2 regions of the Shewanella sp. DW31 genome follow, and region 1 is predicted to be linked to the other one. Evidence: predicted binding sites of a transcription regulator. Region 1 holds the regulator's gene; the other holds the start of a gene.

What was found. The regulator MetJ, encoded in region 1, represses methionine synthesis genes. The targets are predictions, from matches to a motif close to TAGACGTCTAGACGTCTA.
Region 2: a site for MetJ is predicted at 2,249-2,266, ahead of metE (5-methyltetrahydropteroyltriglutamate--homocysteine S-methyltransferase). Genes of this name have one in related genera too.

What each region holds. Positions count from the first base shown of each region.
Region 1 is NZ_JADWMP020000019.1:6,969-11,400, reverse strand. Features, by position in the region: gene GWI56_RS15475 (bifunctional aspartate kinase/homoserine dehydrogenase II) at 1-966, opposite strand, end outside; gene metB (cystathionine gamma-synthase) at 978-2,141, opposite strand; gene metJ (met regulon transcriptional regulator MetJ) at 2,353-2,667, shown strand; gene GWI56_RS15460 (sulfite exporter TauE/SafE family protein) at 2,802-3,545, shown strand; gene nrfD (NrfD/PsrC family molybdoenzyme membrane anchor subunit) at 3,652-4,432, opposite strand, start outside.
Region 2 is NZ_JADWMP020000001.1:243,083-247,514, reverse strand. Features, by position in the region: gene GWI56_RS01010 (TonB-dependent receptor) at 1-184, shown strand, start outside; gene GWI56_RS01005 (HDOD domain-containing protein) at 464-1,192, shown strand; gene GWI56_RS01000 (LysR family transcriptional regulator) at 1,271-2,176, opposite strand; gene metE (5-methyltetrahydropteroyltriglutamate--homocysteine S-methyltransferase) at 2,377-4,432, shown strand, end outside.

The DNA.
Region 1 (4,432 bases):
TAGGCTCGTTAATTCGCCCGTAAGCTTAAAGCCGAATAGGACCACAGCATTGAGATTAGTCACCACAGGCGCGCTCGCCGACGAACTGTGGGGCGCGATTAAGGTAAAGTCAGTGTGCGATGCATAACTTGAACGCACCGCTAAGCTCACTTCAGTATTGAATAACGGCTGCAAAGTGCGCGAATGCAATACTGGCGAGCCCAAACGCGCTAGGCGATCGGCTTCGGCAAGTGACATACTTTTCAGTAACTTGGCATCGTTGATTTTATTAGGATCGGCGTTGAACACCCCTTCCACATCGGTCCAAATGGTCACGCGCTCGATATCGGCGAGACTAGCAATCAGGCTGGCACTAAAATCTGAACCATTACGACCAAGTAACAAGGTATCGCCACGCTCGTTAGCACAGATAAAACCTGTGATCACTAAGCGTTCATTTGGATGCGCGGCTAATAGGGCTTGTACTTTAGCGCGGGATTCTTGTACCCGAATTTGCGGCACAGCGGCTTCATCGGCCACTAAAATTGAACAGGCATCCACATGGCTTGCCGCCACGCCAGATTCGCGCAGTAGCGCCGCCATTAAACGTGCCGACCAACGTTCGCCAAAGCTCACCACATGATTGATTTGGTATTCGTTGCGCTCGTCTAAGGACAACAAGCTGATGAGTTGCGCTTTATCAGTGGCCAAACGCTCACGCAGATCTCGGGCTTGTTCATTCGACAACAACTGCTCAATCAACCCCTGTTGGTAACTGATCAGCACTTGTAATTCTTCTTGCCATAGCTGACCCGCATCACGCAGCGCTAATAATTTATACAGGAAATTCGTGCTTTTACCCGCCGCAGAGACCACCACGAGATCATCACTATGACCGTGGGTTAACAGGATATGGGCAACTCGACGATAACAATCGGCATCCGCTAAACTGGAGCCACCAAATTTATGTAAGTGACAACGTGCCATCTATTATTCCTCTACTGACAAGCCGCAACGGCGGCTAATCCTGCTTGAATATCTGCAACTAAATCGGCGGCATCTTCAATACCCACCGATAGACGCAATAGGGTGTCCTTAATACCAGCCTCGAAGCGCGCCTGCGGCTCCATGGCTCTGTGGGTCATAGTGGCGGGCACTGCCACTAAACTTTCGACGCCACCTAAACTTTCCGCCACGCTAAATAAGCTGAGTGCACCTAAAAAGGCCACCACTTCGGCCTCGCCGCCTTTGAGCTCAAAGCTCAGCATAGCGCCAAAGCCCTGTTGTTGCTTGGCCGCAATGGCGTGACCTGGATGATCCGCAAGCCCTGGGTAATAGACTTTGCTCACCACAGGGCTTTGCGTTAATACCTCAATAATACGCTGGGCATTGGCTTGATGCTCGCGAATACGCACCGCTAAGGTACGTAGGCCGCGCAGGGTCAGATAACTGTCAAAGGCTGACCCCGTTAAGCCTAGAGTGTTCGACCACCAATGTAAGCTTTCGCCGATTTGCGCGTCTTTGGCGACCACAGCGCCGCCGACCACATCGCTGTGACCATTGATATATTTAGTGGTGGAGTGGATAACGATATCCGCGCCTAACAATAGGGGTTGTTGCAATATCGGCGATAAAAAGGTGTTATCGACCACCACCAGCGCGCCGACCTCATGGCTCGCCTTAGCAATGGCTTCGATATCTACCACACGCAATAACGGGTTCGATGGGGTTTCGAGCCACACCATCTTAGGATTCTGCGCAATGGCGGCGGCTAACGCTTGGCTGTCGGTTTGGTCGACCACAATGAGCTTAAACTGGCCTTTCTTCGCCAAGTTGGTAAATAAACGGTAGGAACCGCCATAGCAATCATGGGGTACAACTAATAAGTCATCGGGGCCGAGCAAAGTGGTCACTAAGGTGATGGCCGCCATGCCAGTGCACGTCACTATGCCAGTGGCGCCCTTTTCTAATTGCGCTAATGCTTCGCCTAAAATGCAGCGCGTTGGGTTGCCTGAACGACTGTAATCGAATTCGCGGGGATTTTTATGACCATCGAAAGCGTAATTAGTCGACAAATAAATCGGTGGCACAACTGCACCATATTGAGTATCGCTTTCGATACCCTGACGCACTGCCAGTGTGGCTAATTGACGCTCTGCCATGGGGGACTCCTAAATTCGGTAGACTGATAGAGATGTCTGGACGTCTAAATGTACCTAAGCCCAACGCCATCGTCAATAGGCGTGAAGACGTTTAGACGTCTGAACATAAAGAAATCTGTTTGCAATCACAAAGAAATAGTAGCAATAATTTGACTGTTCTTTGTAAGGGTTTAAAATCTGCCCCGAATTTAGCGTTATAACAGGTGAGTCAATGACTGAATGGAATGGGGAATACATCAGCCCCTATGCTGAACATGGCAAGAAGAATGAACAAGTAAAAAAAATTACTGTGTCTATTCCGCTCAAAGTGCTTAAGGTCCTCACGGACGAACGTACTCGTCGTCAGGTCAATAATTTGCGTCACGCCACCAACAGCGAGCTGTTGTGTGAGGCATTTTTGCACGCCTACACTGGCCAGCCATTGCCCAACGATGAAGATCTGTCAAAAGATAACCCAGACAGCATTCCCGCCGAAGCCAAGTTGTTGATGGATCAAATGGGAATCGAGTGGGAAGACATGGAATAGCGACTCATCGCTTTCAAAGTCATATCACAGTGCTCATCAATAGGGATCGTTAACGATCCCTTTTTGTTTATACCCAAGCGACTTCAAACTTTAAATTTCACCATCTTGAGTTGGTTTGGGATATAGGAAATCCTATGTTTTCTATGATAGATCCACAGACACTCGCCTTAGCCTCGCTGGTCGTGTTTCTGGGCGCCTTAACCCAAAGTCTTATTGGGTTTGGGCTTGCGGTTGTCGCCAGTCCTTTGCTGTATATCGTCGATCCACAACTTGTACCTGCGCCTGTTATTGCTATGGGTTTCTCCATCGCCCTGCTGACCTTAGTGCGTGAACGCGGTCACTTAGAATTCAATGGCTTGCAATATGCGCTCCTAGGTCGCGTGCCCGGTGGTTTTATCGGCGCGAGCCTGTTGCTGTTTGCGCCTCAACCCATACTGGGTTTATCCATCGCCGCCATTGTGACTGTCGCAGTGATCCTCAGCCTGTATAAATTCAGCCTGCCAGTGAATAAGAAAACCCTCTTCGGTGCGGGCGTGGTTTCAGGGATCTTCGGCAATATCGCCGCGATTGGTGGCCCGCCGATGGCGATTTTGTTGGCAGGCAAAGATGCCTCGCAGTTTCGCGCAGCGCTGTCGGCCTTCTTCATTTTTAGCTCCATGATTGCACTGATCATTTTAGCGATCACTGGCTTATTAGAATTAAAACATCTGTGGCTGTCGTTGATGCTGCTCCCCTCAGTGATTTTAGGTTACTTAGTCGCAGGACGATTAGTGGGCCGTGTCGATAAAGAGAAGACAAAGATGGCAACGTTAGTCCTGTGCAGTATCAGCGCCTTAGTGCTAACGGTGAAGTCAGTTATCGAACTCTTACCCCAATAAGCGTCCCGCTTGTACTGGCAAACCTTCTCAAAATTCAAACAATAAAAAAGCACTGACATTGCCAGTGCTTTTTCTTTATCTATCAATATGTAAAGCCAGCTTACATTCAGCTTAAATAGCTTTGCCCTGCGTACACAATAAAGTGTCTTAAGGCGAGTACGCCCGTTAAGCTCGCACAAGCCACCATGATCATTGCGCCCTTAGTGTGGCGAGTCGCGGCTGGTAGCAGCATAAACAGCAATGGAATACCAAAGCCGATACCGACAACGCCTATCCAGAACACGCTTGCCCATAGCCCAGAGGTTAACGACGCTAAGGCCGCAGCAGCCGCGCCGCCCTTGAAGTACAAGGCGCAGAACAACATGAACAGGAACAAGATTTCAATTGCCATCACAGGCAACTCTAACCCGTGCATCTTGACTAAGGTTTTATCGTGGCTGTCAGTCTTAAACAGCAAGAGTGCCAGTACCGCGTTTGCCGCAGCGCCCGCCGATAAACCCGACACTAAAAACAGCGCAGGCAGTACCGCAGTGTTGAGCATAGGATAGGCATTCATCGCCGAAATTAAGAAGCCAGTGTAAGCCCCTACGCCAATGGCGAGGACAAACAACAATACTTCAATCAGCTTTCGAAATGGCATAAGTAACTTAGCGATAGGTGTTAGGAAACCCAAACCCCATTTTGGTAAGTCATCCCGCAGCACAATAATGGCGTACGCAAAAGCTAAGGGAGAATACGCCAGCAGCGCCAGCACCCCGATTGCCATCACAGACTGGAAGTTATAGTGAATTAAGATCAACCAAAAGTGGAATGGTTTGGTTAAATCAAACACTAGACAAGCTAGACCTAAGCTAATTGCCACAGGCCCAATAATGGCTGCCGCCTTA
Region 2 (4,432 bases), on a different contig from region 1:
AAGTTACGTGCTTGGTAATTTAGCCTTGAATTATAATCGTGATGCTTGGCTTGCCAGTCTGCGTATCGATAATGTATTCGATAAAGATTATGTCAGTGCAGGTTATTACGGTGGCGATTGGGGGGATAGTTACTATTCTGGTCGAGGCCGTGATATTCGTTTCACTGTGGGCTACCGCTTCTAAATATTAATGAGCTATTTAATAACAAAGCCAGACTCAGTCTGGCTTTTTATTTTTTACGCTGAGTTCAAAGAATAAATCTTAAAATAGGTATAGTCTTGAATATCGTTTTAGTAGAGTGGTTTAATTGTCGTTATCTATAGTGTTAGCGGGCAGTCATTACTAAATAGGAGTAATTTATATTTTACTCTGCTGTTTATGGCTGAAATTCTTAGTATTTTAGGTATGATGTGAGCTGTAACCGAATCATCTTATTGTTAATAAACAGGTGTAAAGTGTCTTATGACTGATCTTGAGCAACAGGTTTTTACTCAAGTTAGAGCTATCATAGCGAACGAAGAGCAAGTGATTGGCCGCCGAGGGATTCTAATTCCACTCAAAAAAGCGATCCTTGCTGAAGGCGACATTCGTAATGTGATTGACATTATCTCGAGCGATCCCGCATTGGCAGCGCACATGCTTATGCGCAGTAATTCCGCACAGGCTGCTGTAGTGGAAAATCACAAAACTCGCTCGTTGAAAGAAGCTTTGATCCGCTTAGGTCAAGTTAATATCTATCGCTACGCCTTTACGTTCTATTTAAAAGAACGCCTCGATGAACTGCCACAGCCCTATAAAAAGTTGGTCCAAGGTTATTGGAAGCTGACTGAAGATATTGCAACGGATGCGGTAGATAGCTTAGCGGATATGGAAGGTGTGGAGGTTGATGCTGACGAAGTACAAACCTTAGCTCTATTCAGTGTGTTCGGCCAAATTATCGCACTGACCGCATTTGCCTATTTAAATGCTAATGCCGAACAGTCATTTCCTTTAAGTGTGATTAAGTCATTGATTGATAATCAACAACAGACCTTAACCATCGAAGCGTTCGAGGCGTTAGATCTCGATCAGGATCTGCGTCAAGAATTTATGATCGCCCATAATTTGCGTCAGACCCGTAATCCTAATTCATCAGGGTTGATACTGCGCCGTGTCTTGTCTATGCGTGGATTGTTGATGAATCCGCTGTAATTTGTCGATGCTATGAAATAGTCATTTGACTCAATAAAAAGCCTGCATTCGCAGGCTTTTTACTCTATGTCACCCGCATTAATTCGTCTTCTGCTGGCGGGATAAACCTTCCCTCGCCACCAGTTGTAACCAATTTTGGATCAATGCAGAGTTAGCACTGTGGCGGCGATAGGCACCAAATAGCGGTCGTTTTAGACCTTCTTGGCCGAGTTTCACCGTAGCGAGACTCAGTCCATGTCCTTCATTAATCGACCAACTTGGCAGTGCGGCTATGCCGTCTTTACAGGCGATGCGTTGCAATAACATCATGGTTAAATCACAGGTTTTTTGCTCGCCCGCCTCTATGCCCGCAGGTTCTAAAAAGTGGCGATAAATGTCTAAACGCGTCAATGGCACTGGATAACTGATAATAGGCAAGTGTGCTAATTGCTTAGGGGTGACATAGGCTTCTTTTGCTAGAGGATGATCTTTTGCAACCACTAACTTCACTTCAAAATCAAATAAATGCTGGTAGGCGAGTGAATGCCCAGGCACAGGATCTGAGGTTAATACAATATCCAGTTCACCCATTTCTAAGGCATTGAGCGAGTCGAACAAGTGGCGGCTCGACAAGTCTAACTCGGCAGTTGGATGATCTTGCCTAAATTGCTCCATTACAGGCATTAACCAGCGAAAACAGCTATGACACTCAATGCCGACACGCAACTGATTAGTTTCGGTTTCCAGCCCATTCTTCAAATCTGTCTCGGTTTCTAACACCTTAGGCAAAATCTCTTCGGCCAGATGCAGCAGGCGTGCACCTTCTTGGGTGAATGACAGTGGCTTACTCTTACGCACAAAAATGGGCGAGTTAATCCTTTGCTCCAACTCCTTAATCTGGTGGGAGAGGGCGGATTGAGTGACAAAACGTTTTTTGGCTGCGCCCGCCAAACTGCCGCTTTCTTTCAGGGCCATTAAGGTTCGCAGGTGTCTTAGTTCGATCATGTTCACTCCAAGTGAATTTCGCTCATGTTGTGCTTGAAATCAATTCGGTTGCTGGAATAGAGACTAACACAATAAACTTCTAGACGTCCAGACGCCCATTGTTATTTATCAAGGCTGAAGTGCTGAAAAGTGCTAAGAGAAAACAATCTGGTGGGTGCAAGTGCCGAATGTGGCTTATCTCAAATAAAGGAAGATAGAGTATGCAATTAAATAGTCTTGGGTTTCCCCGTATTGGGCGTCGTCGTGAATTGAAATTTGCCTTAGAAAAATACTGGCGTGGTGAGAGCACTCAGGCGGAATTACGTGAAGTGGCGAGTGAACTTCGCCGCACCCATTGGCAGTGGCAAGCTGCTGCTGGCATTGAGCAAGTTCCCGTAGGTGATTTTGCCTTTTATGATCAAGTGCTGACCTTAAGCGCGACTTTAAATGCCATTCCTGATCGTCATCGTGGTGAAGGGGCAATCGATCTCGATACTTTATTCCGTGTTGCCCGCGGCAGAGCGCCAACGGGCCAAGATGCGCCAGCCTCTGAAATGACCAAGTATTTCAATACTAACTATCACTATCTGGTACCTGAGCTCAGCCAAAACCAAGAGTTTTCGATTGCCTATGAGCAGTTTTTTGATGAAGTCAGCGAAGCGCAAGCACTAGGCTATAAAGCCAAACCTGTGCTACTCGGTCCTGTTAGCTACTTGTACCTAGCTAAAACTGTGGGCCAAGAGTTTGATAAGTTAAGCTTATTACCCAATTTATTAACTGCTTATGCTGACATTTTGGCGCGTTTTGCTGCTCAGGGAGTGCAATGGGTACAGCTCGATGAGCCCATTCTCGCATTGGAATTGGATGGCGAATGGCAAGCGGCGATCACTGAGGCGTATCAAGCCCTCAGCATTACGAAGGTGAAGATCCTTCTTACCAGTTATTACGGCGGTATCGCACACCATCAAGCGCTGGTATCGGCCTTGCCGGTCGCGGGTTTGCATGTCGATTTAGTCACAGCGCCGGATCAATTGGCAGTCTTTGCCAATGCGCTTGGTCAAGATCAAATTTTGTCGGTGGGTGTGGTCAATGGCCGCAACGTGTGGGCGGCAGAGGCGGATTTAATTGCCGAACGCATAGGCGCGGTTGCCCGTGATCTCGGAGATCGCTTGTGGATCGGTACTTCTTGCTCACTCCTGCACAGCCCTGTGGATTTAGAGGTGGAAGCCACACTTGAGCCTGCGCTGCGTCAACAACTCGCGTTTGCGAAGCAAAAATTACTCGAACTGGCCAATGTGCGCCAATTGCTACTGGCACCTGAATCGGCCGCGGTAAAAGAGATTGTGCAAACCTGTTTGGCACGCCGTGAGGCGAAAGCGCAGGCTGCCGACAGTCAAGTGATTGCCCGCGTTGCCGCGTTGACATCTGCCGATTATGAGCGCGTCAGTGATTTCACCGTACGCCAAGCAGTGCAGCAGCAGAAATACCGTTTACCTCTGTTGCCGACCACCACCATTGGCTCCTTCCCACAAACACCAGCAATCCGTGGACTACGCAGTCGTTGGCGCAAGGGCGATCTGAGTGATGCACAATATACAGAGCAATTGCAGCAAGTCACCCGCGATACTATCGACCGCCAGCTTAAACTCGGTATCGATGTACTGGTTCATGGTGAGGCCGAGCGCAACGATATGGTGGAATACTTTGGTGAGCAGCTTGCGGGCGTTGGCTTTACCAAAAATGGTTGGGTGCAAAGTTATGGTTCACGCTGTGTTAAGCCACCGTTGATCTATGGTGATGTTAGTCGTCCAAAGGCGATGACGGTTGATTGGGCCGAGTTTGCCCAAAGTCTCACCGACAAGCCTGTAAAAGGCATGCTGACTGGCCCTGTGACGATTCTGCATTGGTCATTCGCCCGTGAAGATATCGGCCGCGATGTGATTGCGACTCAGCTGGCGCTGGCGATTCGTGATGAAGTGGTGGACTTACAAAATGCCGGTATTGGCATTATACAAATCGATGAGCCCGCCTTCCGTGAAGGTCTGCCATTAAAACAAAGTGAGTGGCAAACCTATTTAGATTGGGCGGTTAATGCCTTTAAACTCAGCGCTGCTGGCGTGACTGATGAGACTCAAATCCACACCCACATGTGTTACAGCGAGTTTAACGACACGATTGCTGCGATTGCCGCCATGGATGCCGATGTGATCACTATCGAGACTTCGCGTTCACGGATGGAGTTACTCAATGCCTTCGAAGATTTTGAATATCCAAATG